4 regions of the Dickeya chrysanthemi NCPPB 402 genome follow, and region 2 is predicted to be linked to each of the others. Evidence: predicted binding sites of a transcription regulator. Region 2 holds the regulator's gene; each other region holds the start of a gene.
The links. The regulator CRP, encoded in region 2, controls carbon source genes, mostly activating them, when cyclic AMP is high. The targets are predictions, from matches to a motif close to ATGTGANNNNNNTCACAT.

Region 1: a site for CRP is predicted at 4,544-4,561, ahead of DCH402_RS09215 (2-hydroxycarboxylate transporter family protein). Genes of this name have one in related genera too.
Region 3: a site for CRP is predicted at 3,343-3,360, ahead of uxuA (mannonate dehydratase). Genes of this name have one in related genera too.
Region 4: a site for CRP is predicted at 5,059-5,076, ahead of udp (uridine phosphorylase). Genes of this name have one in related genera too.

Annotation. Positions count from the first base shown of each region.
Region 1 is NZ_CM001974.1:2,051,418-2,059,075, forward strand. It holds gene DCH402_RS09200 (methyl-accepting chemotaxis protein) at 1-1,473, opposite strand, end outside; gene DCH402_RS09205 (response regulator) at 1,843-2,568, opposite strand; partial or broken gene DCH402_RS09210 (ATP-binding protein) at 2,540-4,188, opposite strand; gene DCH402_RS09215 (2-hydroxycarboxylate transporter family protein) at 4,617-5,984, shown strand; gene DCH402_RS09220 (fumarylacetoacetate hydrolase family protein) at 6,050-6,934, shown strand; gene citC ([citrate (pro-3S)-lyase] ligase) at 7,007-7,658, shown strand, end outside.
Region 2 is NZ_CM001974.1:350,031-357,688, reverse strand. It holds gene kefG (glutathione-regulated potassium-efflux system ancillary protein KefG) at 1-465, opposite strand, end outside; gene DCH402_RS01670 (ABC transporter ATP-binding protein) at 589-2,508, shown strand; gene DCH402_RS01665 (LysE family translocator) at 2,574-3,179, opposite strand; gene DCH402_RS22710 (hypothetical protein) at 3,299-3,472, shown strand; gene DCH402_RS01660 (YheU family protein) at 3,469-3,699, shown strand; gene DCH402_RS01655 (phosphoribulokinase) at 3,841-4,710, shown strand; gene DCH402_RS01650 (OsmC family protein) at 4,776-5,183, opposite strand; gene crp (cAMP-activated global transcriptional regulator CRP) at 5,560-6,192, shown strand; gene DCH402_RS01640 (3-keto-L-gulonate-6-phosphate decarboxylase UlaD) at 6,292-6,936, opposite strand; gene DCH402_RS01635 (L-ribulose-5-phosphate 4-epimerase) at 7,067-7,658, opposite strand, start outside.
Region 3 is NZ_CM001974.1:4,531,991-4,539,648, forward strand. It holds gene DCH402_RS20100 (ATP-grasp domain-containing protein) at 25-1,023, shown strand; gene DCH402_RS21810 (ATP-grasp domain-containing protein) at 1,437-2,453, shown strand; gene DCH402_RS20110 (M15 family metallopeptidase) at 2,475-3,152, opposite strand; gene uxuA (mannonate dehydratase) at 3,453-4,637, shown strand; gene yidA (sugar-phosphatase) at 4,737-5,552, opposite strand; gene uspA (universal stress protein UspA) at 5,811-6,245, opposite strand; gene uspB (universal stress protein UspB) at 6,886-7,221, shown strand; gene pitA (inorganic phosphate transporter PitA) at 7,379-7,658, opposite strand, start outside.
Region 4 is NZ_CM001974.1:4,367,175-4,374,832, forward strand. It holds gene hemA (5-aminolevulinate synthase) at 1-1,226, opposite strand, end outside; gene DCH402_RS19350 (MFS transporter) at 1,241-2,398, opposite strand; gene DCH402_RS19355 (tyrosine-protein phosphatase) at 3,169-3,951, opposite strand; gene udp (uridine phosphorylase) at 4,184-4,945, opposite strand; gene DCH402_RS19365 (dienelactone hydrolase family protein) at 5,253-6,080, shown strand; gene metE (5-methyltetrahydropteroyltriglutamate--homocysteine S-methyltransferase) at 6,297-7,658, opposite strand, start outside.

The DNA of each region.
Region 1 (7,658 bases), 1.7 Mb from region 2:
ACCAGCCACCACGGCAAACCCACGCCCTTGCTCACCGGCACGGGCGGCTTCCACCGCCGCGTTGAGCGCCAGAATATTGGTTTGGAAAGCAATGCTATTGATGACGGCGGTGATATCGGCGATTTTGCGAGAACTGGCGGCAATGTCATCCATCGTTTTCACCACGTTCTGTACCACTTCGCCGCCTTTATGTGCATTTCTCGATGCATCGGACGCAATCTGGCTGGCATGACGGGCGTTTTCGGTGTTGTTTTTCACCGTTGAGGTCAATTCTTCCATGCTGGCGGCGGTTTGCACCACTGCGGCGGATTGCTGCTCGGTGCGGGAGGCGAGATCGCTGTTGCCGGCGGCAATGTCGGCCGCCGAATGCGTGACTTGCGCTACGCTGTCGCGCACATCGGAAATCATCTGCCGTAGGCGATTGTTCATGGATGCCATCGCGGCGGTCAACTTGCCCAGTTCGTCGTGGCGGTCCACTTCGATGGTGGCAGTCAGGTCACCGCTGGCGATGCGTTCAGCCAGCATCAGATTATGCATGACCGGGCGAGTTATCTGACGAATGATGTAGACGGCGATCAAAATACCGATGATGACTGCGATGACGCCAATCAGCAACGTTACGTTGGCTGAGCCGTACGCCAGCGCGTCGTTCTTATTTTTTACCACGCTAATTAAGGATTTGATCACCGCACTACTTTTATCACCGCCGGTTTTTACCGCATTTTCTGCTTTCTTCAGCTCGCCCCAGGCGCGGATATAGTCCTGATTCAGTGAGGCGTATTGTGTGGTGTATTTCCAGAGTGTCTCTGTGAGTTTCTGGCTGTCGCCGGAGAGTATGGGTTGTAGGTCCTGATAAATCTTTTGGGCTTCGGCATAACGGCCATTAAACGCTTTGACGGCATCATCGGTACCTGCAAGCTGCAACTCATAAGCGAGGTTTTTCAGTGATTCCGCGGCGTATGCCAATTCTTCTATACGGTGGAGTAACGCGTAGTCTAGTTGCTGGGTTTGCAGGCCGTCACGGAAGGTTTTGACGGCATTTTGCGTATTTAACGCGGCGATTTGTTTTCTCAGTGCGACAACTTGTTGCGTGGATGCCGACATATCGGCGACTGACTTCTGGAAATCCACCATGATCTTATCCAGATCATTGATATAACCCAATTCATCGCTATGCCAGGACAAGGTATGAGCGCTTTGAGTCAATTCAGACGCATGTTTGACGAAACCCGTTAATACGGTCTGAGTGCTGTCATCGGGAGTATAGAAATATTTAAGGCGATTAATTTTGGCCTGAAAAACTTCAATATTGATGTTGTAAATCAGGTTGGTTTTTTCGTAGATATCACGAATGTCACGAAAGCGCATGGCGCTGAGTGTGGACGCTATTACCACCAGAAATAACACCACGCCGAATCCCAGGTAGAGTTTATGAGAGATTTTGGTGTTTTTTATCGCGCTGCTGAACCCCATTGCCGTACTCCTTAAAAGAAATTACCCGAGTGTTTATTGGTTTGCTGCCGTGAATATTATCGAACATCAGCATTCATAGGTTGTCGGTTTCAGGCCGTAGCCAGCCAGTATGTTATCGGTGCTTGTCGGGTAGAGATTTAGTTTCGTTTGTATTATGTGATGGTTTTTGTGATGCAGGATGGTTTATTTGGCGAAATATCTAAAAAGAACTGGTGTAATTGACCAATGTCGGCGTTTTTATTCAGTGCAATGACCGAGCAGGAAAGTAGCAATGCTGATCAAAGTAGTAATACTGATCGATGATGCAAGAATATGGCCCGCAAAACGCGGGTCATACCTCGATGGGAAAACGGGATCTCGGGGGGAAGGTTAATCCAGGTGTTTTTTACGGTAGAGACGCCGGGGATGCCCAATCTTGCCGTAGCGCATTTCTACATCAAGAAACTGGTTTTCAAGTCCGTACTCCAGATAACGCCGGGCTGTGGTTTTGCTTAATCCGGTTTTTTCCACCACTTCGTCTACGGAAAACAGGGTTTCCGGTTGGCTTTGAAAGATCTGCTTAACCAGACTGAGGGTATTCTCTTCAATGCCTTTGCTGCCTGGCCCGTTAGGTACGGTAGAGGCTTGCAACTGGTAGAGTACGTCCACGTTCTGTTGATCGACGACTTTGTAAGTATGCTGCGTTTTGACAAACTGAATGAAACGTTCAAGCGATGAGCGTAAGCGGGGGTAGGAGACGGGTTTGATAATGTAATCAAACGCGCCGCATCGAATGGCTTGCGCACAGGTATTCATGTCGCTGGCGGCAGTAATGAAGATGACCGAGCAGTTAATGCTGCGCATCAGATCGCTTTCGAGCAACTGAACGCCTTCACCATCCGGCAGGTAGTTATCCAACAGCATCAGCCGGGGTTTATACTGCTGCAACATGCGTTTGGCTTCGCTCAGGGTTGACGCCGTGCCCACGACTCGTAGTGCGAAATTCTTTTCGATAAATTCCGCATGGATATTTGCCAGCTTTCTTTCATCTTCAACGATCAGCACGTCGAAGTTTTCAATCGTTCGTTCAGTCGGCATGGTGTTCGCAATCGGCATGGTACTGGTATTCCCTGTTTTTGGTTATATAGTTGTTTTTGGAATAAAGATGGAAAAAATAGCGCCGTGAGGCGAATTGTCAGACACTTCGATCACACCCTGTGCCTGACTGACATAGCTGGCCACCAGATGCAGGCCGAGCCCGTGATCGCCTTCCTGTTTACTGGTGACGCCCATCTCAAATACCCGATCCGCAATGGCGGGGTCAATCCCTGTGCCCTGATCCGCCACTTCAATGACTAATTCCTGTTCACCATCATGGATATAGACTTCAACAGGAGAGTAAGCCGGGGTACTGACCAGCGTAGCTTCTACGGCATTATCGATTAAATTCCCAATAATTGACATCAACTCTGTTTCACTCAGGGAAGCCGGGATACTGTTGAGCTGGCAACGTGGATCAAAATGCAGCTCTATGCCTTTTTCACGGGCGCTGGCGTATTTACCCAGCAACAGGCCGCAAAGCGCCGGAGAGCAGAAACGGCTGGAGATGAAGTCCAGCACGACCTGTGCGCCTTCAGACTGTGCTTCAATGTAACGAATGGCTTCATCATAGCGACGCAGATGCAGCAACCCAGCCAGCGTGGCGGTCCAGTTGAGTTGTTCGTGCCGCAAAATACGCAGACTGTTGGCGTAGCGTTTGACCTGGCTGAGTTGCATGCTCAGAGTGTGGAGATCGTTCTTGTCGCGAAAACTGATCACCCAACCCTGCAACTCATCTTCCAGCATAATGCGCACGCGGCTGGCGATAACCGTGATCTGATTGAAACGACAGATCTCATCATGGGTATCGGTTACCCAAATATCGCCATTAGAGAAGAACGGTACCGGCGCTATCACGTCATCGATCGGTTTACCGCGCAATTGGTACGAAGGCATCGCCAGGCCGAGAAGATCTTTCGCTGCGTGGTTGATCACGGCAATGTTGCGCTGTTTGTCGATAGCGATCACGCCTTCATAAATAGATTCCAGCAACGCTTTTTGTTGCCTGACCAGCAGCCGAATTTCGAGGGGTTCCAGCCCGAACATCTGTTTTTTCAGGTTACGCGAGAACCACCATGAAAAGAAGAACAGCGCAACCAGCATGGCGACGATGGCCAGGCTGACATGAGCCACTTTACTGAGTGTCAGGTTGTCGATGCGTTTTTTCAGATACCCGACAGACACGATGCCGATAACACGGTCGCCATCCATAATGGGCGCCTTGCTGCGTAGCGAGATGCCGATAGCGCCGCGCCGCAACGTAATGGTGCTTTGCCCCTCCAGTACTTCTTTATTATCGCCGCCGATCATTTCGGTGCCGAGCAGTGACGGTTCTTCAGAATGGTAAAGATGGTTGGCGTTGCGATCGCCGATGACGATGAAGCTGGCATCGCTGCGGGCCTTAATCTGATCAACCAGATTGTCGATGGTTGCTGTGTCGTTGTGTTTCACTGCCTCGACCAACGAAGGAATAATCGCGATTTCACGTGCCTGAATCTGCGCCCGGCTGCCCAGTTCATCATAAAGCTGTTGGTCTACGGCACGGTAGTAGTAAAGCCCTGCGGTGATGAGCAGCAGAGAAAAAAAGATCATCAGGTAGATGAACAGCTTGAGATGGAACGGTAGCCTGACAGTCATAATGTGCTAAATCACCGGTAAAACGAACAAACGAAGATGGCTAATTTATCATGAAAGGCGTAAAAGAAAGGGGATAAAAAATAGTCTTGTGAAGCGTTTCGCGCAAATTGTGAAAATAGTATTTTTGTTTCAGTTGTTTTAAATAAGACGTAAATTGCCTGTCACCGAGAGTGGACATTTTAATTACTTTTTTTCAACATGTTATTTTCTTATTGTAATAGTGACCATTTGCGCCATAAAAACCATAAAAACTACAGACAAAAACATCTCACCATCATTTTTTAATTATTTGATTTTAATGAATAAAATAATAAAAACCATAAAAACCATAAGCACCATTAAAACTCATTTTTTAATTTGAGGATTATCACATAATAACGGGCGCTGACCTTTTACTATGCACGGGAAAATAACAAGGGGAGAAGGTTATGAGTACCACTGATGATTCTTATATCGTTGTAAAAGATGAAGCCTCTGGGAAGGTTTCATTAAAAGAAAAATGGTGGCACGTTCTGGATAACTATAAAATTGGTGTTATTCCAGTGCCGCTGTTTATTCTGGCTGGTCTATTAATTGCGCTGGATTGTCTTGAAGGCAAACTGCCCAGCGATATCGTAGTCATGGTCGCTACGCTGGCGTTTTTTGGCTTTGCTTGCGGTGAATTCGGCAAGCGTTTGCCGTTTATCGGCAAAATGGGGGCCGCCGCGATTTGCGCCACGTTTATTCCGTCTGCGCTGGTTTATTACGGTCTGCTGCCGTCGGTTGTTGTGGATGCCACGACCAAGTTCTACAAATCCACCAATATTCTGTATCTCTATATCTGCTGCATTATTGTCGGCAGCATTATGAGCATGAATCGGCAGACGCTGATTCAGGGCTTCCTGCGCATTTTCTTCCCCATGTTGTGCGGTGAAGTCGTGGGTATGCTGGTTGGTATGGGTGTCGGCATGATGCTGGGCCTGGATCCGTTCCAGATCTTCTTCTTCCTGGTGCTGCCGATTATGGCAGGCGGTGTGGGTGAAGGGGCGATTCCTCTGTCTATCGGTTATGCCACCTTGCTGCACATGGAGCAAGGCGTCGCGCTGGGCCGCATCCTGCCGATCGTTATGCTGGGCAGCCTGACTGCCATCGTTCTGGCCGGTACGCTGAACCAACTGGGTAAACGTTATCCGCACCTGACTGGTGAAGGCGAACTGATGCCGAACAAAGCAAACGGCACCGAACAGGCTCCGGCCACACTCACCAGCACGCTGAGCGGCAAAATGGACCCGGCCAATCTGGCGGCGGGCGCTCTGCTGGCTATCCTGCTGTACATGATCGGTATGTTGGGCCATAAGCTGATTGGTCTGCCGGCACCGGTGGGTATGCTGTTTGCCGCAGTCATCGTGAAGCTGGCTAATGGCGCATCTCCGCGTCTGCTGGAAGGGTCTCAGGTCGTTTACAAATTCTTCCAGACTTCTGTGACTTACCCGATTCTGTTCGCCGTCGGCGTGGCGATTACCCCTTGGGAAGAGCTGGTACACGCTTTCACTATTACCAATCTGATGGTGATTGTGTCCACTGTTGTGGCACTGGTGACCACCGGCTTCTTTGTTGGCAAGAAAATCGGTATGCACCCGATTGATGTCGCCATCATCTCCTGCTGCCAGAGCGGGCAGGGCGGTACCGGCGACGTGGCCATTCTCACCGCCGGCAACCGTATGGTACTGATGCCTTTCGCTCAGATTGCTACCCGTATCGGTGGGGCAATCAACGTCTCCGTGGCCTTGCTGGTACTCGGCAAGTTCCTGGTGTGACGGTGTATGACAAAAAAACAAATAACGCCGCGATAGTTCGCGGCCTTATTTAAACGGGAAAGATTATGAAACTTGCAAGTTACCGCCATCACGGCAAAAACAGCTACGGGATCCACACGCCGGCAGGTCTGATTGATTTGGGCAGCCGCCTTGGCGACCGTTATCCGGACCTGAAAGCCCTGCTGGCAGGCGAGGCGCTCCACGAAGCCGCCGCCTTTCAGACCGAGACGCCTGATGTCGCCGTCGCCGACGTCACCTTCCTGCCGGTGATCGTCGCGCCGTCCAAAATCCTTTGCGTCGGCATGAACTACGCCGACAAGCGCAAAGAATTCAACGAGCAGAACCCCGCACCGACCCTATTTGTGCGTTTCGCCGACTCCCAGACCGGCCACGGCACGCAGGTGCTCAAGCCGCACTACTCCAGCGAATTCGACTATGAAGGCGAACTGGCGGTCATCATCGGCAAGAACGGTCAGAACATCAGTCGCGACGAGGCGTTGTCGTTTGTCGCTGGCTACAGCTGCTACATGGACGGCTCCGCCCGCGACTGGCAGCACAGCTGGTTTACCGCCGGCAAGAACTGGCAGAAGACCGGTGCCTTCGGCCCGTATCTCACCACCCGCGACGAGATCCCCGATCCGCACGCTCTGGCCATCCGTACCTATCTCAACGGCCGTATGGTGCAGGACGACAACACCGCCAGCATGATCCACAAGGTGGCGGACCTGATCGAGTACATCAGCACCTTTACCGCGCTGAGCGCCGGCGACGTCATCATCACCGGCTCGCCGGGCGGCGTCGGCAAGAAACGTACCCCGCCGTTGTTCATGAAGCCGGGCGACAGCATTGAAGTGGAAATCGAGAACGTGGGTCACCTGCGCAACACCATTGGTGAAGTCGCCCAGACGGTGAAAACCCCGCGCGCCGAACCCGTCGCGGCCGGGCACTGAATCGTTCCCGCCGGGATGCCGGCGGCGTCGGCCCCGGCGTGACGGGGTATAGCAACAAGCAGGATGACCGTTATGTATGCCGATGAGAGCATTACGTTTACCACACTGGATGTCCGCACCCAGCCTCCCGAGCTGGCCGACATCGCACAATTTCTTGGCGCCTGTCGGCTGGGCATGGACCGGGATCTCGAGTTCGTTGTGGTGGGACGGCATCACGGCAGACTGGTAGCCTGTGCCGGGCTGTGCGGCAATACCATCAAGTGTGTGGCGGTGGACCCTGACTACCGCGAGCTCAGTCTGGGCGTGAAGGTGGTGAACGAGGTGGTGCAACTGGCGGCCGAGCGCGGCCTGTTCCACCTGTTTCTCTACACCCGCCCCTGCAACATTGCGGCGTTCCGCGGCTGCGGTTTCCACCCGATCGCCCGTTATGACGACCAGGCGGTGCTGATGGAGAACACCCCCATCGGCATCCGGCAGTACTGCCGGTCGCTGTCGGCGCAGTCTCAGCCGGGCCGGGACATCGGCGCCATCGTGATGAACGCCAACCCGTTTACGTTGGGGCACCGCTATCTGGCCGAGCAGGCCGCCCGCGCCTGCGACTGGCTGCATATTTTCGTGGTGCGCGAGGATGTCTCTTTCTTTCCGTTCGCCGAACGGCTGGAGATGGTGCGTCAGGGCGTGGCGGATATCCCGAATCTGACGGTGCACGCCGGGTCGGCCTACC
Region 2 (7,658 bases):
CGCCCAATAGATAATCAGCGGCGGCAGCCAGTGCATGTGACACATGGCGGCCGTCATTTCAAATGGCCTTAATACTTCATCCATCGTGTAACGATTCACACCTGACGCACGGTACACGTCTTGTTGCTCGCCGGTCGTCACCACCGAACGCCAGTACTTTCCGGTCAGCGCATTGCCGCCTACCCCGTTGGCAAAGCCACGCGTCAACACCCTGTCCAGCCACTCTTTCAGTAATGCCGGGCAACTGTAGGTATAAAGCGGATGCTGAAACACGATCAACTGATGCTCGCGCAGCAACTGCTGCTCATGATGAATATCGATAAAAAAATCAGGGTAGTGAGCGTAAAGATCGTGCACAGTGACATGCCCAAGCTGCCGGGCGGAGTGTAATAACAGCTTATTCGCGACAGAATCCTGAGATTCCGGATGGGCAAACAGCAGCAAAATCTTTGGTGGCTGCGACATCATTCCCCTCCAGGGCGTCGTCATTGCAGGTATTTTCGGCTACCATGCGATACAGCAATAGACAGGACACGGCAGTCCTGATACCCGATCGTTAATTTAACATATTTGAACATTTGGCGCGTTATGATTGTTTTCTCCTCCTTGCAAATTCGACGCGGTACACGGGTACTGCTGGACAACGCCACCGCTACCGTCAATCCAGGTCAAAAAGTCGGTCTGGTGGGTAAAAACGGCTGTGGCAAATCAACCCTGTTGTCACTGTTAAAAGGGGAAATCAGCGCCGACGGCGGCAGCGTCACCTTTCCGCAAAACTGGGCACTGGCATGGGTCAATCAGGAAACCCCGGCGCTGGCGCGTTCGGCTATTGATTACGTGATAGACGGAGACCGCGAATTCCGCCAGTTGGAAGCCGATCTGGACGCGGCGAATGCCCGCAACGACGGCCACGCCATCGCCACACTGCACGGTAAACTGGACGCGATTCAGGCCTGGTCGATACAGTCCCGCGCCGCCAGCCTGCTCAACGGGCTGGGCTTCCAGCAAGAGCAGTTGCAACGTTCCGTCAGCGATTTCTCCGGCGGCTGGCGTATGCGCCTCAACCTGGCGCAGGCGCTGATTTGCCGTTCCGACCTGCTGCTGCTCGACGAACCCACCAACCATCTGGATCTGGATGCAGTGATCTGGCTGGAGAAATGGCTGAAGAATTACCCCGGTACGCTGGTGCTGATCTCCCACGATCGGGATTTCCTTGATCCCATCGCCAACCGGATCCTGCATATCGAGCAGGAAACGCTGTTCGAGTACACCGGCAACTACACCTCGTTTGAACAGCAACGCGCTACCCGTCTGGCCCAGCAACAGGCCATGTATCAGCATCAGCAGGAGCGGGTCACCCATCTGCAACACTACATCGACCGTTTTCGCGCCAAAGCCAGTAAAGCCAAACAGGCGCAGAGCCGCATCAAGATGCTGGAGCGCATGGAGCTTATCGCCCCGGCGCATGTCGATAACCCGTTCCGCTTTAGTTTTCGTGAGCCACAAGCGTTGCCGAATCCGCTGTTGCGGATGGAAAAAGTCAGCGCCGGCTACGGCGACCGCCTGATTCTGGACTCCATCAAGCTGAATCTGGTGCCCGGTTCACGCATCGGGTTATTGGGTCACAATGGCGCCGGCAAATCGACGCTCATCAAACTGCTGGCGGGCGAACTTCAACCGTTCAACGGCGACATCGGGCTGGCCAAAGGCGTGCGCCTCGGTTACTTCGCCCAGCATCAACTGGAGTTTCTGCGTCCCGACGAATCGCCGTTGCAGCACCTAACCCGGCTGGCGGAACGGGAGACCGAACAACAGTTGCGCGACTATCTCGGCGGTTTCGGCTTCCGGGGCGACAAGGTGACCGAATCCACCGAGCGCTTTTCCGGCGGCGAGAAAGCGCGTCTGGTGCTGGCGCTGATCGTCTGGCAGCGCCCTAACCTGTTGCTGCTTGACGAACCGACCAACCATTTGGATCTCGACATGCGTCAGGCGCTGACCGAAGCGTTGATCGACTTCGAAGGCGCGCTGGTGGTGGTGTCTCACGATCGTCACCTGATCCGATCCACCACCGACGATCTCTATCTGGTGCACGACGGCAAGGTCGAGCCGTTCGACGGCGATCTGGAGGATTATCAGCAATGGTTGCTGGATGCGCAGAAGCAGGATAATGCCGCGGATTCCGCCCCCAAAGAAAACGCCGCCAACAGTGCGCAATCAAGAAAAGATCAAAAGCGGCGCGATGCCGAGCTACGCGCGTTGACTCAGCCGGTGCGCAAACAGATTACCCAACTGGAACAACAGATGGAGAAACTGCAGGCCGCGCTGACGACAGTAGAAGAACGCCTTGCCGACGGCGCGCTCTATGACGTCAGCCGTAAAAATGAACTGACCGACTGTTTGCAAAAACAAAGCGCGACCAAGACGGAGCTGGAAAATGCCGAAATGGCCTGGCTGGATGCGCAGGAACAACTGGAACAGTTGCTGCGCGACGCCGAAGCCCAAGGGTAAGCACCATTCTGATTGAACGGCGGGCGCAATACGGTGGCCCGCTGTTCAGACGCTCTTCACGATGATTAATGCCAGATCATCAGTACGCAGGTCGCCGTCAGTAACCCCATGGCGAGATTGAATATCTTCCAGGCGCGCGGGCTTTGCAACAAACGGCCGATCATCGCGCCGAACCCCAGCCAGATAATCCCGGCCACGAGATTAACGCACACCATCGCCACGCTGATGGCCACCACCGACCCGACATAACCGTCGCCAGACAGGCTGAACCCCGCGACGGCGCCCAGCGACATCAACCAGGCTTTGGGATTGAGAAATTGCAGCAAACCGCCCTGATACAGCGGAATCGGCTTCGGCGGCGCGCTATCCGTGTCGAGTTTTTCATAAGCCGCCGTAGCAATTTTCCACGACAACCACAGCAGATAGGCGCTGCCCAACACCTTCAACGCCAGATGCAGCGAGGGATAAAGCAGGATCAGGCTGCCCAGCCCTAACGCCACCAGCAGCAGCATGATCTGCATCCCGATCATGATGCCCAGCATCAACGACATAGAGCGTAATACGCCAAAGTTGGCGGCGGAGGCGGTTAGTAGCATATTATTGGGGCCCGGCGTAATGGCGGCGACCCACAAGAAACCGAGCATTGAAAGAAACAGGCTGACGTGCTCCATGAAACGGCGGTCCTTATAACTGAAGGGACGTTCAACCTAGCAGCGAGACAGGATGCAGACAAGTATTTCGCCATGCGGCAACAGGTATCGCGGCCTCTTTTCATCGTGGCGCTCTTTTTATGAATCATTCTTCTTATCGTAATACGTGTTTTCAGCCCCTGCCGGACGGGGATTTTATCGATCTCGCTTGGAGTGAAGCGCCGGTGCAGGCGGCACATGGCACCAGCCTGAGTTGTGGCTGGAACAGCGGATCCCCAAGCTGGTTCACCCCTTATCTGGAGCAGAACGCATGATCATTCCCTGGCAAGAACTGGCACCGGAAACACTGCAAAATCTGATTGAATCGTTCGTCCTGCGCGAAGGCACCGACTACGGCGAGCAGGAGCGCACGCTCGACGAAAAAGTCGCGGACGTACGCCAACAATTGGCACACGGCGAGGTCGTGCTGGTATGGTCGGAACTGCATGAAACCGTCAATATCATGCCCCGCCGCCAGCTCAGCAGCGGTGAGCGGTATTAGCCCTGAATCAATCGGTTAAAAACGTAAATTGGCGTGTCACCGCGGTATAAACATGCTAACAATGCTCAGATATCTCTGACCGGGGTTGCCCCTATTTACCGGATTACCGGAGATTGCCCCATTCACCGGAGGTTACACACCATGTCGCACCAGCATCCGATTATCGCGGTCACCGGCTCCAGCGGCGCGGGGACTACCACCACCAGCCTGGCGTTTCGCAAAATTTTCCAGCAACTGAATCTGCGCGCCGCACTGGTGGATGGCGACAGCTATCACCGCTATACCCGGCCGGAAATGGACATGGCGATCCGCAAGGCGCGGGATCTGGGGCGCCACATCAGCTATTTCGGGCCGGAAGCGAACGATTTCAGCCAACTGGAACACACGTTTATTGAATACGGCCGCAGCGGCACCGGCCAGACCCGCAAATACCTGCACACCTACGACGAAGCCATTCCCTACAATCAAGTGCCGGGCACCTTCACGCCCTGGGAACCGATGCCGGAACCGACCGACCTGCTGTTCTACGAAGGGTTGCACGGCGGCGTGGTCACCGACCAGCATGATGTGGCGCAGCATGTCGACCTGCTGGTGGGCGTGGTGCCGATCGTCAACCTGGAGTGGATCCAAAAACTGGTGCGCGATATCAACGAGCGCGGTCACTCCCGCGAGGCGGTGATGGATTCCGTCGTGCGCTCAATGGAAGATTACATCACCTACATCACGCCGCAGTTTTCCCGTACCCACATCAACTTCCAGCGCGTGCCGACGGTAGACACCTCTAATCCGTTCGCCGCCAAAGCCATTCCCTCGATGGACGAAAGTTTCGTGGTGATCCACTTTCAGGGTCTGGACCATATTGATTACCCTTACCTGCTGGCGATGTTGCAAGGCTCATTCATTTCCCACATCAATACGCTGGTGGTGCCGGGCGGCAAAATGGGGCTGGCGATGGAGTTAATCATGATGCCGCTGGTGCAGCGGTTGATCGAAGGCAATAAAATTGATTAATAGCCGACGGTAGCGGCTTTGCAGGATGCGGCGGCAACAGGAGCAAACCGCCGTAGTCAGACGCATTAGTCCAGCGCGATCACTTCATGGCTGTGGGTCACGTTAACCGCTTTTTCCAGCATCAGCGCCACCGAGCAGTACTTTTCCGCCGACAGCGATACCGCGCGCTCCACGGCTTTATCGCTCAACCCTTTGCCGGTCACAATAAAATGCAGGTTAATGGCGGTGAACAGGCGCGGCGCCTCTTCACGGCGTTCCGACGTCAGGCGAACCTCGCAATCCACCACATCGTGACGGCCTTTTTGCAGAATAGACACCACATCGATGGCGCTGCATCCGCCTGCTGCCATCAGCACCATTTCCATCGGGCTGGGCGCTTTGTCGCCGGCGTTGCCGTCCATCAGCAGTTGATGCCCGGACGCGGATTCACCCAGAAACGTCAACCCTTCAACCCATTTCACCCGAGCCTGCATAAATTTGTCCTCAATCAATTATTTTTGAAATTTTGCACCGCTTATGTACAAAAAAGCCTGATAATCAGAGCTTAATCATGCTGAAGCGAGACAACACGAGACACTACACTCAACCTGTGTTACAAACAAAAGCGTAACCGCGTGTGTTGAGTCTTCGTCAGGCCCGCCACCGGCTTACTGGCGTCATCCGATATGCGCTGAATGATTCAGACCAACGCATCCGCAATCTGAATATGACGTGTATAGACAGCCTCAGTATATTCCCTGACGTCATTCCGCCAGAACGGAATTGAATTATAACTATGTTATCACGCCGTACAGGGAACTCTGAGCCCTGTGATTTGCGCAGTGAATTACAAACAGAGGATAACAGCGAATGGTTCTCGGCAAACCGCAAACAGACCCGACTCTCGAATGGTTCCTTTCTCATTGCCACATTCACAAGTACCCATCGAAGAGCACCCTTATTCATCAGGGTGAAAAAGCAGAGACGCTTTACTACATCGTGAAAGGCTCGGTTGCCGTGCTAATCAAGGATGAAGAAGGCAAGGAAATGATTCTGTCTTATCTGAATCAGGGCGATTTTATTGGCGAACTTGGCTTATTTGAAGATGGGCAGGAACGCAGTGCGTGGGTGCGGGCGAAAACCGCCTGTGAAGTCGCTGAGATTTCCTATAAGAAATTCCGCCAGCTAATTCAAGTCAACCCGGATATTCTGATGCGGTTGTCATCGCAGATGGCGCGTCGCCTGCAAGTTACATCGCAGAAAGTCGGTAATCTGGCGTTCCTCGACGTAACCGGTCGTATCGCGCAGACCTTGCTGAACCTGGCTAAACAGCCGGATGCCATGACGCACCCGGACGGTATGCAAATCAAGATCACTCGTCAGGAAATCGGCCAGATCGTCGGCTGTTCCCGCGAAACCGTCGGCCGTATCCTGAAGATGCTGGAAGATCAAAACCTGATCTCCGCCCACGGTAAAACCATCGTGGTGTACGGTACGCGCTGATCCCCATCCCTCATCCGACAGGGCGGCCATCTGGCCGCCCTCCTTGTTTCAGACCGTTGTACCATCCTAACGCACCTGTCTGGCATCCACGTTCGCGTCTTACCAGTACTTGTTGATCTCGGTACGCAACGCCTCTGCGGTGGCTTTGCCGCTCTCAGACGCGAGGGCGCGACCGGCGATAAACGCCTTGGCGCTGATGCCGTCAAACAGGTGGATATCCTCCGGCACGATGCCGCCGGTAATCGACAGCTCAAGCCCCAGCTCAGACAGCGCACGCATTCTGCCAAGATCGGCGGAAGTCCAATTGACGCCGGCCAGCTCCGCATCGCGGGAACGGTGGTAAATGGCCTGGGTAATCCCCATCGCAACCCACTGTCTGGCGTCATCCAGATTCCAGTTGCCGTACAGTTCAATCTGGATCTCCCCGCCGAATTCATCAGCCACTTTCTTACAGGCGGCGATAGTGGCCACGTGCGCGGCGGCGGACACCGTGATCCAGTTAGCACCGGCGGAAAACGCCATGCGCGCCAAAATTGCGCCGCCGTCGGTGGTTTTCATGTCGCAAACGATAATGTGGTTCGGATGACGCTCACGCAGGGTACGCACCGCCGCCATCCCTTCGGCAAAAGCCAGAATCGTCCCGACTTCGATAATATCGACAAAGCCGCCGACACGTTCGGCAATCTCTACAGCGGTACTCAAATCCGTCGAATCAAGGGCAATTTGCAGCATAGGTTTGGTCATAATGCGATTTCCTTTCCAATCGTGAAAATATCGGGATCTCTGACTTGAGGGCGAGCGCAGCCCGTGGCCGATTGCCACTGTTTATTTCAAGCCGTTATTGCAATGACATCATGTTACGTGTGCGGGCTATTCAGCGCTGGCCGTAATAGGCATTGGCACCGTGTTTCCTGAAATAGTGTTTATCAGAAAGCGCCTGATCAATATGAATGTCCGCATTAAGCAGCCGGGTCGAAAACGCCATGGCGGCGACTTCTTCAAGCACCAGTGCATTATGCACCGCATCCAGCGCATTTTTCCCCCAACAGAACGGCGCATGGCCGGTAATCACCGCGCCGGGCACCGCCAGCGGGTCAAGACCGCGGCGCTGAAATTCTTCCACGATCACCAGGCCGGTATTTTTTTCATAATCATCGGCTATCTCGCCCTCGCTCAACGGGCGGGTACAGGGAATATCACCGTAGAAATAATCGGCATGGGTGGTGCCGAGCGCCGGAATATCCCGACCGGCCTGTGCCCAGATGGTGCCGTGGCGCGAATGGGTGTGCACAATACCGCCGATATTGCCGAACGCGCTGTAAAGTGCCAGATGGGTGGCAGTATCGCTGGAGGGATTAAGGTGCCCTTCCACCACTCGCCCATTCATATCCACCACCACGATATCGTCGATGGTCATCTGCTCGTAGGAAACCCCCGAGGGTTTGATGGCGATAACCCCCAGCTCG
Region 3 (7,658 bases), 490 kb from region 2:
TTCTAAATTAAAAAAGGAAATAGAATGAAACGAGTCGCTTTAATTTGTCCACTAAATTATGATTTTGCAGTAAGGTACATTGATGCCGCACTCAAACACAATCTTATTCCATTAGTTATTACGACTAAGTCAACACATATCGATTTCTCTAAATACAAAAACATTGAAGAAATAAAAATTGATGAATTATCATCATCTCCCTACGAACTACTAAATATACTGAGAAATATTAATGATCTTGCCGGCATTGTTGCATCTGGCGAGTTCTCCGTAGAGGCAACCGAATTCCTTTGCGCTGAATTAGGTTTGATACGAGCGATTAATGGTGACCCCAGTGTATTAAGAAACAAGAAAAAAATGAGAAATGCATTTCAAAAACAAGAAGTTTCTCAACCGATGCTCATAGGCATTTTCACATCATACAAAGATCTTATATCTAAAGTAAATGATACCATTCATTTCCCTGTTATAAGCAAACCTGTCGATATGGCTGGTTCATGGTATGTATCAATCAATCATACACCTCAGGAACTAATTAGAAATGCGGAACCTATTTTTTCCTATAAAAAATCATTTGCAACAGGGATTGATTTTAAAGGAGAATGCATTATTGAAACATTTTTTGAAGGGGAAGAATATAGTGCGGAAGTTATTGTAGAGAGCGGTCTCATCATTAATTACTTTATAAACAAAAAGTTTGTCTCAGAATTACCTAATTTTGATGAAATTGGGCATATATGTGGCGAGAAAATAAAACCAGAAATAGCAGGTGTTCTTGAAAGGAATATAGAGAAAATTATTCGTTCCGCTGAAGTAAACTCAAGTATATTACATGTTGAGTTCAAAGTTAATAATAAAAATGAGATTGCAATAATAGAAGTTGGATGCAGAGTTGCAGGTGATTATATTACCAGGCTCGTCAACCTCACATATGGAGTAAATTTAGAAGAAATATTAATCATGTTAAAATGTGGAATTCCTTTACCTGACATAGAAAATAAAAACGAAAAAAATATGGCATAGAATTTTTATTTAGAGAAAAAAACAATGAAATAACACCTGAAAATAATAAGACAATCATTGAGGAAGTAAAATATAATGGCAGAACACCAGCCCCTCATCTCAGCCCAACGCATCTTCAGAATCGCATTGGTTACAATTTATTTTACATTTGAGTGATACAGCCATGGCACATATATTATTTATTGATTCAAATCTTACTGGACCAATTGTTATGCATCATGCAAAATCACTTGGCCATTATGTATCATTCATAGAATCAGGTGAGTTTAGTTGGTATAAAAAAAATGAGAAAAACAAAAAATATTAAATAGTCTAGATAATTATATCAAAACGAAAGAAATAACCGATTATGATGAACTATATGAAAATATAATAGCGATTGAAAAAATAAAAAAATAGATGCCATTATATGCTTGCCAGAAACAGCAATTGAGTTTGCAGCAAAGGCAGCTCAAGACCTTAGTTTACCATTTCCTACAGTAGAGTCAGTTAATAGATGCAGGAATAAACTTTATACCCGAAATACTTTAAATGAAAAAAAAATCAAAAACGCAAAATATTATACGGCAAAAAACAAAAAAGAGGCAATTGATAGCGCAAATAAAATCGGTTATCCAGTAATATTAAAACCAATATCAGGTAGAGATAGCTTTTTTAGCTATAAAGTTAAAAATCAAACTGAGCTTGAATCATATTGGCATGAGGCTGAAAGAAAAATTTGTGAACTCCCGGTATCTGTCCGTGTTCAATATGAAAGAGGTTTTCTTATAGAAGAGTACCTTTCTGGCGAAATGGTCTCTGTTGAAGTAGCACACAATGGAAAAGAAACAAAAATATTAATGGTTTCATCTCGTGGTCGTTCTGAAAAAAATGAGATGGTTGAATATCGTATTGATATGCCAGCCGATATCAGTGAGGAAGAATGGCTGCGATGTGAAGAGTATGCTATTTCTGTTATACAAGCTCTAGAACTTCATTATGGTATTTTTCATCTCGAGATGATGATCACATCAAGAGGCCCTATCCTTGTTGAGGCTAACGCAAGGATCATGGGAGGATTCATGCCACTTTTATATCTGAATTTCACAGAACATGATATTTACAAACTCATGTTTGATATTCATTTAGGGAGAAAACCTGATATTGACATAAAAAAAATGACCGAAAAATATGCTACAACAATTAGATTAGAGGCACTTTCCGAATCGACCATCAATCATGAAAAAATGCTTAAATGCATATCCAATTTTTCTAAAAACATTATCTTTTCAGAAACTATAGAATCGAGTGGATCATCAATAAGCATCAAACCACAAGATGTACTTGGACGCATTCAACTTTTATGTAACTCTGCTCAACAGCGGGATAGCATGACTAAATCACTGATCAATAGTATTGAATCAGAATGCAATGTGGAGTTACTACATTAAATCTGCAAATAACCACCGTGATTATTTAACATAATCATACAATGCAAATTGTGCATTGGTCATAGCAGCCCAGTATTTATCACCATATGACCAATGCCACCACTCAAATGGGTAATTGACAAAGCCATTAGCTGATAACACACTAAACATAATATTTCGATTTTTTTGTGCTTTCTCGGAGATATTTTCACAAAAACTCATACACTTTCCATTGGAAGATGCGATATCCATATCATATTCTGACCCCATATCACATATTTTTCCGGACAAACACAGCAGCAGATCGATAGCACCTCCAGTAGGGTGCCCAGCTACATTGGGTGGCGCAACAAATTCTGATGTCAACCTAACCAGCTCTTCGTGTGAAAGTGTTAAGTATTCTGCTGCAAGCCGTTTTAATCGCCGATTAAAATAGAACTTCTGCATCGAAACAGGTCTGAAACTTTCCTTGATGATGAATCCATAATCATCAGGAAGTAAGTTTGCAGCACGAGTCAAACGTTCAGCAACAGATTCCCTGACTTTAAATACGGGGGTATACTCCAGATGAGAATGGTTGTCTAATGAATCATCAACAAATATATTCTTATGAATACCAACTATATCCACCAGCTTTTCATGACACTCAGCTACAGGTATTGATGACACTCGTAAATCAGAAAGTGCCACAGGTTTTTTAACATTGCCAGACTCTTGCATAACACATTACTCCCTTTAGTCATTCTAGAGACCAGCTAATCATCAATAGCTATATTACTTAGCATTTAGGACTTAACGGCCACTCCCAACAATTATGTCTACTGAGACCAGACTATGTTTCTAATCACTCAAACTACTGGGGCATAATTAAACTGATAACTTGTTGTCTTATCATCTCACCAATCCCAATTAGTGACATACATCACAGAAATATCGCCACAGGTGGTGAATAGTGAACCGGTCCGGTGGTCAGGCCACCAGACCGACCATCGACATCAACAGAGTTTAAGGAGCTGCATTATGGAACACACCTGGCGCTGGTATGGCCCCAACGATCCGGTGTCGCTGGATGATGCCCGTCAGGCGGGCGCGACCGGTATCGTCACCGCCCTGCACCATATCCCGAATGGTGAAGTGTGGAGCATCGAAGAGATTAAGCAACGTCAGGCGATACTGGCGGAAAAAGGGCTGACCTGGTCAGTGGTGGAAAGCGTGCCGGTGCACGAAGCCATCAAAACCCAGACCGGCGATTACCGGCGTTATATCGCCAATTACCAGCAGTCACTGCGTAATCTGGGCGCCTGCGGCATTGATACCGTGTGCTACAACTTCATGCCGGTGCTGGACTGGACCCGTACCGATCTGGAATACCCAATGCCGGACGGCTCCCGGGCGCTGCGTTTTGATCACACCGCCTTCGCGGCGTTTGAGCTGCACCTGCTCAAGCGTAACGGCGCCGCCGCCGACTACACCGATGAAGAACAGCGTCAGGCCGCTGCGTATTTCGCCGCCATGACCGATGCCGACAAAGACAAGTTGACCCGCAATATTATCGCCGGTCTGCCGGGTGCCGAAGAAGGCTATACGCTGGAGCAGTTCCGCGCCCAACTGGCGCAGTACGACGGTATCGATAAAGCGAAGCTGCGTGAGCACATGGCGGAATTCCTGCGGGCGATCGTGCCGGTAGCGGAAGAAGCCGGTATCGTGCTGGCGGTACACCCGGACGATCCGCCGCGGCCAATCCTCGGCCTGCCGCGCATCGTTTCGACCATTGAGGATATGCAGTGGCTAAAAAATACTGTCGACAGCATCCATAACGGCTTCACCATGTGCACCGGGTCTTACGGCGTACGGGCAGACAACGATTTGGTGAAAATGATCGAAACCTTCGCCGACCGTATCCACTTCACTCATTTGCGCGCCACCTGCCGCGAAGACAACCCGAAAAGCTTCCACGAAGCGGCTCATCTGCATGGCGATGTAGACATGGTGAAGGTGGTGAAAGCGATTCTGGCGGAAGAACACCGCCGCCGTCAGCAGGGCAATACCCGCGCCATTCCGATGCGCCCCGACCACGGCCACCAGATGCTGGATGACCTGAAGAAGAAAACCAACCCCGGCTATTCCGCCATCGGGCGGCTGAAAGGGCTGGCGGAAGTGCGCGGCGTCGAACTGGCGATCAAACAAACGTTCTTTAACGACTGACCCGCGGTTCGTCTTATATCCTAAGTAATTCGAGTTGCAGGAAAGCCAACGCACCTGCAACTTGAAGTATGACGGGTTATACGTCTGGCCCGGCGTGGGTCAGACGTTCAACACAAACTTCTCAATGGCGTACGCCACGCCGTCTTCACTGTTAGACCGGGTGACGAATTGGCTCACCGCCTTGACGCTCTCAATCGCATTACCCATCGCCACACCCAGCCCGGCAAATTCGAGCATCGCCAAATCGTTTTCCTGATCGCCCAGCGCCATCACTTCATCAGCGGCCAGACCGAGGTGTTGCGCCAGCATTTTCACCCCTTCGCCTTTATTGACGCGCTTGTCCAGAATCTCGAGATAGAAAGCGGCGCTTTTCATGATGGTATAACGGGCGAAATCTTCGGGTGGCATGCGGGCGATAGCGGCATCCAGCACCTCAGGTTCATCGATCATCATCACTTTTGGAAAACGCAGGCTGCTGTCCATTTCCTCTACCGCCCGGTATTTCAGCGGCATGCTGGTCAGGTGGGACTCATGCACCGTGTAGGCGCTGATATCTTTGTTGGCGGTATACACATAATTGAAATCAAGCGCATGGAAGTGCACGCCCAACTCGCGCGACAACGCCTCGAAATGGAGATAGTCCTCAAAGCTCAGCGTGGTTTGCGCCACGCATTCCCCCGTCAATGTGCGCTGCACCAGCGCGCCGTTATTGGTGATGCAGTAGTGCCCGTCTTGCTGCAACCCCAGTTGTTTCAGATAGCGCTCAACGCCGATGAACGGGCGCCCGGTCGCCAGCGCCACATAAACGCCTTTTTCGCGGGCGGCGGCAATAGCCTGTTTCACCGCCGGCGAAATCTGGTTTTCCGGCGTTAGCAGCGTGCCGTCCATATCAATCGCAATCAGTTTTATCGCCATGATTTCCCCAATAAGTAACCTCACTGCCGGTATCCTAGCGTGATTAGGTTGGGTAAAACCAGAAAATCCGCCGGCGTATCATCCTTAGGTGATTAAAGAAACCCATACGAAGAGCTTATCCCACCAGGCGTAATTGAGTTTTGATCAGGACAGACAGGCTTTGATCAGGACAGACAGACAAAGAGGCATAGCCAATCGCGATTGGCTATGCCTCATATTCGTCGGATCATTTCAGGCGCATCAAAACACGGGTGCGACTTATTCCTCTTCCTCACGCAACGGCACAATCAGCATGTCGATGTGCACCGTATTGATCAACTGGCGCGCAGACGACATCAGTTTACTCCAGAAATCCTGATGGTGGCCGCATAGCACCAGATCAACGTCATACTTGCGAATCGCGTCAACCAGCACCTGGCCCAGATCGCCGCTGCCGCTCAGAGTTTCCGAGATCGGATAACCGGCGTTTTCCGCCAGATCTTTCAGGGCATTCTGGGTTTCTTCGGAAATGCGTTGCTGCATGTCACCCAGATTGACATCGATCAGCCCGGTGTAGAGATCAGAGTAATTCACGTCAACATGGATCAAAGAGACTTTGGCATCGTACGGCCGCGCCATGGAGACCGCTTTTTCCACTAACACCTTACTTTCCGGTGACAGGTCAACCGCAATAAGGATGTGCTTGTAAGCCATGATTAAGCTCCTTCCGTAATGACTAACTGATGAGTCAGCAGATATTTCCTGCCAGCCTGATAACCTATGGCAGTGATGAGCATAACACCCCGCTTATTGCGGGTTATGTTCAACGGATCACAACGCCACACATTTTGTAACGGTTCTGCGAATGCGGATGATCGCCTACCCTGAAGTGATCGCCCATTGCGCCGATACTCTCTATATCCGTCATACATCAAGCTGCAGAGCTGTTGGCTTTCCTGCAACTCAATTGTTTAGGGATACCAGAGGAAAGCCTGAATAACGGTGAAACCGCTATCCCGTACATAAAGTGTAGTTGAAAAGGACGGGGCCTACGGCGAAGAAAGCCGGTGCCGGATCAAAAGTCATCATGATGTTTTTGGCTGTCAGGAACCTTGCGCCGGGTATGGAAAAAAATCGCAAGGCTCTTCTACAATGAAATTGGGGGGGAACCTCAACGGGTTCATCTCCAGGCAGGGATACAAAGGTGAAGAAGAACACCCGGGCAACTCGCCATGGTCGGGCAGCCCCATAACATCGCGTGAAAAACGTGTGGCATAAATACCCACAGATGTGATGTCAGCAGGATACGACACATACCGGCATCTGTAGGGTCATAATCCGGGAGGGAAGCATGATGATTAGTACATTTGCGCTTTTCTGGGCTTTATGTGTCGTCTGTGTCATCAATATGGCGCGATATTATTCTTCGTTGCGAGTGCTGCTGCTGATATTGAGAGACTGTGATCCGCTACTGTATCAGTATGTGGATGGAAGCGGATTTTTCACCTCCCACGGGCAACCCAGCAAGCAGTTACGGTTGGTTCGTTACATCTATGCACAACGTTATCTTGACCATCACGACCCGGAATTTATCCGTCGTTGCGCGCGGGTGCGCGGTCAGTTTTTGCTGACTTCCGCCTTGTGCGGGCTGGTCGTCGTCAGCCTCATCGGCCTTATCATCTGGCATTGAAGTGCGGCGGCAACAGTGACGGCATAAGCAGGTTGTGGTCCCATCAACCCATTAACGATACGCTGAAAGCAGAAAGGCGACCTGATGGCCGCCTTTCTTATTTGTCTACTTTGTCTACACGCTGATGGATGCAACGTTTGCGCTCTATTAGCGCACGTCAGATCAGTTTCAGCGCCAGCCAGTACAGCACGCCGGACAGCAGCATTGATACCGGCAGGGTGAAAACCCAAGCCAACAGAATGCTTTTCACCGTTTTGCCCTGCACGCCGCCGCCGTCCACAATCATGGTGCCGGCCACCGCGGAGGAAAGCACGTGCGTCGTGGATACCGGCATACCGGTATAGCTGGCAATGCCAATCGACATGGCGGCCGTCAACTGTGCGGAGACGCCTTGTGCGTAGGTCATGCCTTTTTTACCGATTTTCTCGCCGATAGTG
Region 4 (7,658 bases), 650 kb from region 2:
GCCTCTTCCTTAATGCTATTTTGTGCGACAAGGGGGATCCCGAAGTATTCAAACGTTTCTCTCAGTGAAGATGCCAGATGCATAATTTGTTCGCGGGTATGATTCGGTGTTGCGTTGATGCGAAAACGTTCTGTCCCGACGGGTACGGAAGGAAAGTTTATAGGTTGCAGATAGATATGATGCTCTCTCAGCAAGCGCTCAGCGGCTGCACGACATTTACCCGCATTTCCAACAAGGATAGGGAGGACGTGAGTACTAGAACACGGCATCACAGGGATCTTCATTTCACCGAGTGCAAATCTGAGTAATGCCGAATTATTATGCAGACTTTCTCTTAATCCATGGTGGTCTTTTATATAATTAAGGCTGGCAAGACACCCTGCAACGATCGCAGGCGGTAATGAAGTGGTAAAGATGAAACCAGTGGCAAAGGAACGTATGGTATCAATAACGATTGCTGAACTCGCAATATATCCCCCGATCAGGCCAATAGCTTTCCCCATTGTTCCCTGAATAATATCAACCTGATCTGCAACATGCATTTCATCCGCTTTGCCTGCACCTCTATTGCCATACATACCTATGGCGTGCACTTCATCCAGAAAAGTCATGGCATTATATTTTTTTGCCAACCTGATTATTTCCGGTATAGGGGAAACATCCCCATCCATTGAATAAACAGATTCAAATACAATCAATTTTTTACGCTCTAATGGATAAGAGGAAAGAATTTTCTCAAGATGTTTGACATCATTATGGAGAAATATCTCCTTCTGAACCTTTACGGCCCTTATTCCGTTAATTATTGAAGCATGATTAAGTTCATCACTGATGATGACTATATCATCCATCAGGTGCAAAAGGCATTGTAATGTCGCATCGTTGGAACTAAATCCGGTAGGAAAAACTAATGCAGCCTCCTTGTTATGCCATTCTGCCAGGCTAGACTCAAGCTTCTCAAAGAGTTCATGATTTCCGCCAATATTTCTAGAGCCCCCTGCACCTGCCCCATAAAGATCAACAGCAGTATGCATAGCTTGTCTTACCACAGGGTGTTGAGACATCCCCAAATAATCATTACTACACCATACTACAGCAGAAGAATGGTCTTCTGTAATATCTGCAAGAGGATACTTTCCACAAATTCTATTCAGCGTAACAAAATTTCTGTATTGGCCTGTTTTTTTTAAAGCATCAACCTTTTCACTAAAGAAAATTTCGTACATATTAATATCCTAAATTATTGTGGAGTGTTATTTATGAAGTTTTTCATCAGATGGATAATAAGTGCTAAAAGAGCGACTAATATTGCAAACAATGGTAATGAGCTTGAGTGGTTATTGGCATTTAAAATAGTGGCACCCACCACCACCCCTATTGAACCACCTGCGTAGTTTGCTGATGAATTCCAACCAATCAGTGATACTGCATGTTCTGGTGCGTAATTGATCAGGGAATGCTGCTGCGGAGCGATACTTGACCATCCCGCGAGCCCCCAGAAAAAAGTACCCGCCAAACAAAAATACAATGAGCCATACCCAAAGGCGATAAAACTACTCACTAACAAAGTAATTAGAGTTAGAGTGGTTAACCAAGGGGAAATTAATCTGTCAATGACCTGCCCAACAAACATAGCACCGATTAATCCGCCAATACCCCAGGACCAGATAATCTTAGGAATTTCCTGACCCATACCTTTATCTGCGCTGATTTCTGCGATAAAGGTATAAAGTCCCAAGGAAGCGATACCAGTCAGCACCGTGACCATCAGTGTCATCAGAGTTAATCTGGAGGCCAGTGCAGACAATCGCTCCTTAAAGGGAATAGCCTTTGGTGCTGAAAAGGTTAGTCTATTAAAAAGCATTCCAGCCATAGAAATTATGCCCAACAAGGCAATCAGCCCAATGGTAGCACGCCATCCAAATCTATTTTCTACCATCAGGCCAGCAGGAACCCCCAAGGCAGTGCCTACACTAAGTCCGGCAAGTACCAATGCTAATGCCCTTCCCTTATGCGACTCGTCAACCATACCGGCCGCACAAGCAGAAGTCAGTGGTGAGAAGATACCCGCACCACATCCAGCAAGTAACCGAGAGAACAAAAGCCAACTGAGGGAATGAGACAGCAAAGTTATCAAATTCCCTAAAATAAAAGTGACGATACCTGAAATCAACGCAAAACGAGCGGATGTTCGAGATGCAAAAACAGGGGCAAGTAAAGGAGCTGAAATAGCATAGGCTGCAGTGAATAATGCCACGCCTAAACCAATGCTGGCTTGTGTCGTTTGCAGGGTTATCGCCATTGACGGTAACAAACCTGCTAGCACATAGGCATCCAGACCAAGCGCAAACGTCCCTATGACCAGAGGCCAGAGCCGCCAGAGGTTTCCATTAGTCATACTTATCCTATGTAAAATTCAACCTTGCTATAAATAACAACATTCCTAATGTTCGATAAATGTCGAACATTAGGAATGTTGTTCCTCAACACGCACTCCGTCAATATAGGAATGATGCTATTTTTTGATATTCATCAAGGTTCTTTCTTAAAGGAAGTCAGCCCTAAACTTAAGATCTGCTAATTAATTCATAGCATGAAGGATGCTTGTAGCTGAGTTTTACCAAGAGATGGGACTATGACAAGTCCTGTTTTTAAACTCCCAAACCGGGTTTATACGTTCTTTGATAGAGAGGTCTACCTGCGTCGCCACGCCCGTTCACGTAATCCGACTTCCGTCAGTGCTATCGACAGCCGGATTCCTGACTCCATCGCCATACATAACCTATTAAGTGCCTGCCGCTCTATGCTGGGAGTCACTCGTCCTCGTCGGCTATCCCGTAGTAGTCCCGCAACCGCTTTCGCACAGCCTCCACCAACGCTTTTCCTTATGTACCCGTTCAAATTTTAGTTGCTTAATCTCTTTCTCACTCTGTTTGAACGCCGTTTTGTCATTGGCCAAAGACACCAACAAAAAGCCTTGCTTCCACGGACTAACTGCTCAAGGTAAAGGCCTTTTTGACAACTTGTTCTTAGTGTTTAGATGGGGAGACAACTATCCTGACAGAGTGTGCTCCCTGTTATATTTGTTGCAAATAACGACAACCAGGGCAAATAAACGAGAAGCGATGCAAACCAGCAGAATGATAACTCATCATTCGCCAACGCGAGTTAAGCCAGATACTTCTCCCGCAGCGCATCGCGTGCCGAGACATCCAGCCCGTAATCCTGCGCCAGCCAGTTATCCACCGACCCATGCTTCTCACGGATTGTATGCAGCGCCGTTGCCAGAAACTCTTCACGGGCGGAGAGCACAAAATCGAACCGCTTCAGCGCTTTTTCGCTCAGGCTGGATGCCAGATCTTCCAGTAACTGCCGACGAAACGGCGTCAACGTGGACTCGGTAACCAGATAATCCTCCATCACCGTCTGCTCATCCGCCCCCAGCGCAAACAGCACCAGCGCGGAACCAATGCCGGTACGATCTTTCCCTACCGCACAATGTTGCACCAGCGCACCGTCATCCGGCTGGCGCAGCAACACCACCAGATGTTGATAGGCCGGATTGCCGAACGGTAAACGGCGATACAGCTCCATCATGAACGCACGGGAATCGAACGCTTCGAGTTTTTCCGAGCCTAGCGTTTCCAGACTGGCGGTGACCTCATGACGCAACGGGTTGGCAGGAACAGAATGATAACGCGCGCCGGACCATAGCCGGTCTGGCCGCAGCGCGGCCTCGTCCTGATCACGGTAATCGACCACGTGGGCCACCGGCATACTGGCGAGCTGGTCGATGTCGCGCTCGCTTAATTGGTCAAGGGCGCCGGAGCGAAGCAGTTTGCCGTGGCGAACTCGCCGACCGTCCGCCACACGAATTCCCCCTAAATCACGAAAATTGACGCCGCCATCAAGTGGTAGCACCGAGGGATGCAGTAATGAAGATGAAGTCATATCGTTCCCTGTAGTTATCAAGAATGAGTTATCTATGCCGAACAATTACGGTTACGCCATAGTCGAACAACGGAAACTGACGGGTATTATCAGATCTGACAGTTAAATTAGCATTAAGGCAGACAAACCGATGAACAGCTCGTGGGGTGGTATCCCAGCAGAAATAAAACAGGCGGTACGCGAGCGTCGTCGTACCGCCGGCCGAGCGTCTCGCCCGGCAATAACATCAGGCTCAGGCGTCCAGTAATTTACGCGCCGCCGACAACACCACATTGACGGACGCATGTTCCGCTTTTTGCATCGTGGCGGTATCGGGAATTTCCTGTTGGGTGCGGTTGACAATCACACCCGCCACCATGCCGGCACGCAGCCCCTGACTGGCGCACATCGTCAGCAGCGTTGCGGACTCCATTTCATAGTTCAGCACGCCCATGCTCTGCCATTGCGCCATAGAGCCCTGAAAACGCCGCACGACCCGGCCGGAATAGGTGTCGTAACGCTCCTGGCCTGGATAGAAAGTATCCGAGGACGCGGTAATACCGACATGCAGTGTCGCCCCCGCTTCACGTGCCGCTTCCGCCAGTGCGCAGGTGCAGGCAAAATCGGCCGCGGCTGGGAACTCCAGTGGCGCAAAGTGCAGGCTGGCGCCGTCCAGACGCACCGCCGCGGTGGTGACCAGCACATCGCCCACCGCGATATGCGGCTGGATAGCGCCGGTCGTGCCGACGCGCAGGAAGGTACGCACACCCAGTTGCGCCAGTTCTTCTACCGCAATCGACGTAGACGGGCCGCCAATACCGGTGGAGCAGACAATCACCGGTTTACCCGCCAGTTCCGCGCGCCAGGTGGTGAACTCCCGGTGCGATGCCAGAAAAACCGGGTTCTCCATCAAGCGGGCAATCTTTTCCACTCGAGCCGGGTCGCCGGGCACGATCGCCAGCGTGGCTCCTTGCAAATCCTGTTTTGTTAAACCGAGATGAAATACATCGGACATAAACGCCTCCCAGGCAAGCTGTCAGGTACAGGGCGATCTTAGCGCACAGGTAGCCGCCGTTAAGTGAAGCACGTCGCTCATTGGAAAGTAACGAATCTCTATTTACATAAACATTGTGATTTATGTCACAATTTAAAGCGTAATAGCCCGCTGTTGCACCTCACAATGTGCGCACTGATTGCCCTATCTGGCTACTGCCATTCGCAATACACTACAAAGTTTCTACACTTGCTTAACGCGGGGGCGACATTGTCCCACTGGCAGATTTGTCCCACCGGCAGATTCCCGTCTTGATAAAGGAAAGGCAATGAAAACCGATGCGCTACTGACACTCAGAGAGACCACACGGGCATTTTCGCCAGCCGTCATGCCGCTGGCTTCTTCCGCCATTACCACCGATGCCGCCGGGCTGGTGGCCGGCGAAACCACCATCCCTTCGCAGGGCGACAGCCTGCCTGCTTATATTGCCAAACCGGAAAAAGCCGACGGCCCGCTGCCGATCGTATTGGTAGTCCAGGAAATCTTCGGCGTACATGAACATATTCGTGATGTCTGTCGGCGGCTGGCTAAACAGGGCTATCTGGCCATCGCGCCGGAACTCTATTTTCGCCACGGCGACCCACAGCAATACAGCGATATCCCAACGTTGATGAGTGAACTGGTCAGCAAAGTACCCGACAACCAGGTCTTGTCCGACCTTGACCATACCGCGCACTGGGCGGTACGTCAGGGTGGCGACGCCAGCCGGCTGGCGATTACCGGTTTCTGCTGGGGCGGCCGCATTAGTTGGTTGTACGCCGCACATAACCCACAGTTAAAAGCCGCCGTCGCCTGGTACGGTAAGCTGGTCGCCGAAAAAACGCTGACCTCGCCGCAACATCCGGTGGATGTGGCGAAAGATCTGAGCGCGCCGGTGCTCGGGCTGTACGGCGGGCAGGACAAAAGCATTCCGCCGGAACAGGTGGAAACCATGCGTCAGGCGTTACGGGCGGTCAATGCCGATGCGGAGATTGTGGTCTATCCGGACGCGGATCACGCTTTCCATGCTGATTACCGCGCAACGTACCATGAAGCCTCCGCCAAAGACGGTTGGCAACGTATGCTGGCGTGGTTTGCGCGCTACGGCGTGGCGTAATTCCCGCAGTAAGATCGGGAAAAGAGCAGCAAGCGCAAAAACAACCACCACCTCCTGAGGAGGTGGTTTAAAGCTAACAAGAAAAAGGGAGACGTTATCGTCTCCCTTGTTATTTCAGGCGGTGATGCGGAACGCCCAGCCCTGAGCGTCACTTCCTGTCGTTCACGCGCGTCCTGCCATCCTTTGCGCCATTCCCCATCACCGTTTTCGGCTGACTTATTCCGCTGTTTCGCGCAGGCGTTTGGCTGCCTGAACCATGTTCGCCAGTGACTGACGTGTTTCCGGCCAGCCGCGGGTTTTCAGGCCGCAGTCCGGATTCACCCACAGGCGTTCTGCCGGAATACGTTGGGCCGCTTTACGCAGCAGTGCTTCAATCCATTCAACACTCGGCACGTTCGGCGAGTGAATGTCGTACACGCCTGGGCCGATTTCATTCGGGTACTCGAACTCTTCGAACGATTCCAGCAGTTCCATATCAGAACGTGAGGTTTCGATGGTGATCACGTCCGCATCCAGTGCCGCGATGGAATCCATGATGTCGTTGAATTCGCAGTAGCACATGTGGGTGTGAATCTGAGTATCGTCTTTCGCGACCGCGGCATTCAGGCGGAACGCATCGACCGCCCACTCCAGATAGGCTGCCCAGTCGGAGCGGTGCAGCGGCAGCCCTTCACGCAGCGCCGGTTCGTCAATCTGGATGATGCCGATACCAGCCTGTTCCAGATCCGCCACTTCGTCGCGCAGCGCCAGCGCAATCTGTTTGGCAATGGTTTCACGGCTGACGTCTTCACGCGGGAAGGACCAGCACAGAATCGTAACCGGGCCAGTCAGCATGCCTTTTACCGGCTTGCTGGTCAGCGACTGAGCATACTTCGCCCACTCGACGGTGATCGGTTCAGGACGGCTGATGTCGCCAATCACCACCGGCGGCTTGACGCAACGGGAACCATAACTCTGCACCCAGCCGTTCTGGGTGAACACGAAACCATCCAGATGCTCGCCGAAGTACTCCACCATGTCGTTACGTTCGGCTTCACCGTGCACCAGTACGTCCAGTTCCAGACGTTCTTGTTCCACAATCGCCTGTTTGATGTGCTCGGCAATGCCGATACGGTAGTTCTGACTATCCAGACGACCCTGTTTGAAATCCAGACGCAGGCCACGAATTTCAGTGGTTTGCGGGAACGAACCGATGGTAGTGGTCGGCCAGTCTGGTAGCTGGAAACGCGCACGCTGCGCTTGTGCACGAACCGGATACGGGCTCTGACGCTGGCTGTCTTGTGCGGTGATCGCGGCCAGACGCGTCGCCACTTCCGGGTTATTCACACGGGTCGATGTCTGACGGGCGCGGATCGGTGCACTATATGCCACCAGTTCATCGCCATTGCCGCTATTGAGCGCCTTGGTCAGCAACGCCAGCTCCTGACACTTCTGAATCGCGAAGGCAAACCAGCTCTTCACTTCCTCGTCCAGACGGGTTTCGACGCTGAGATCAATCGGGCTGTGCAACAGAGAGCAGGAACTACCCAGCCACAATGTACGCTTGCCCAGCAACGGTTGCAGACGATCGAACCAGCT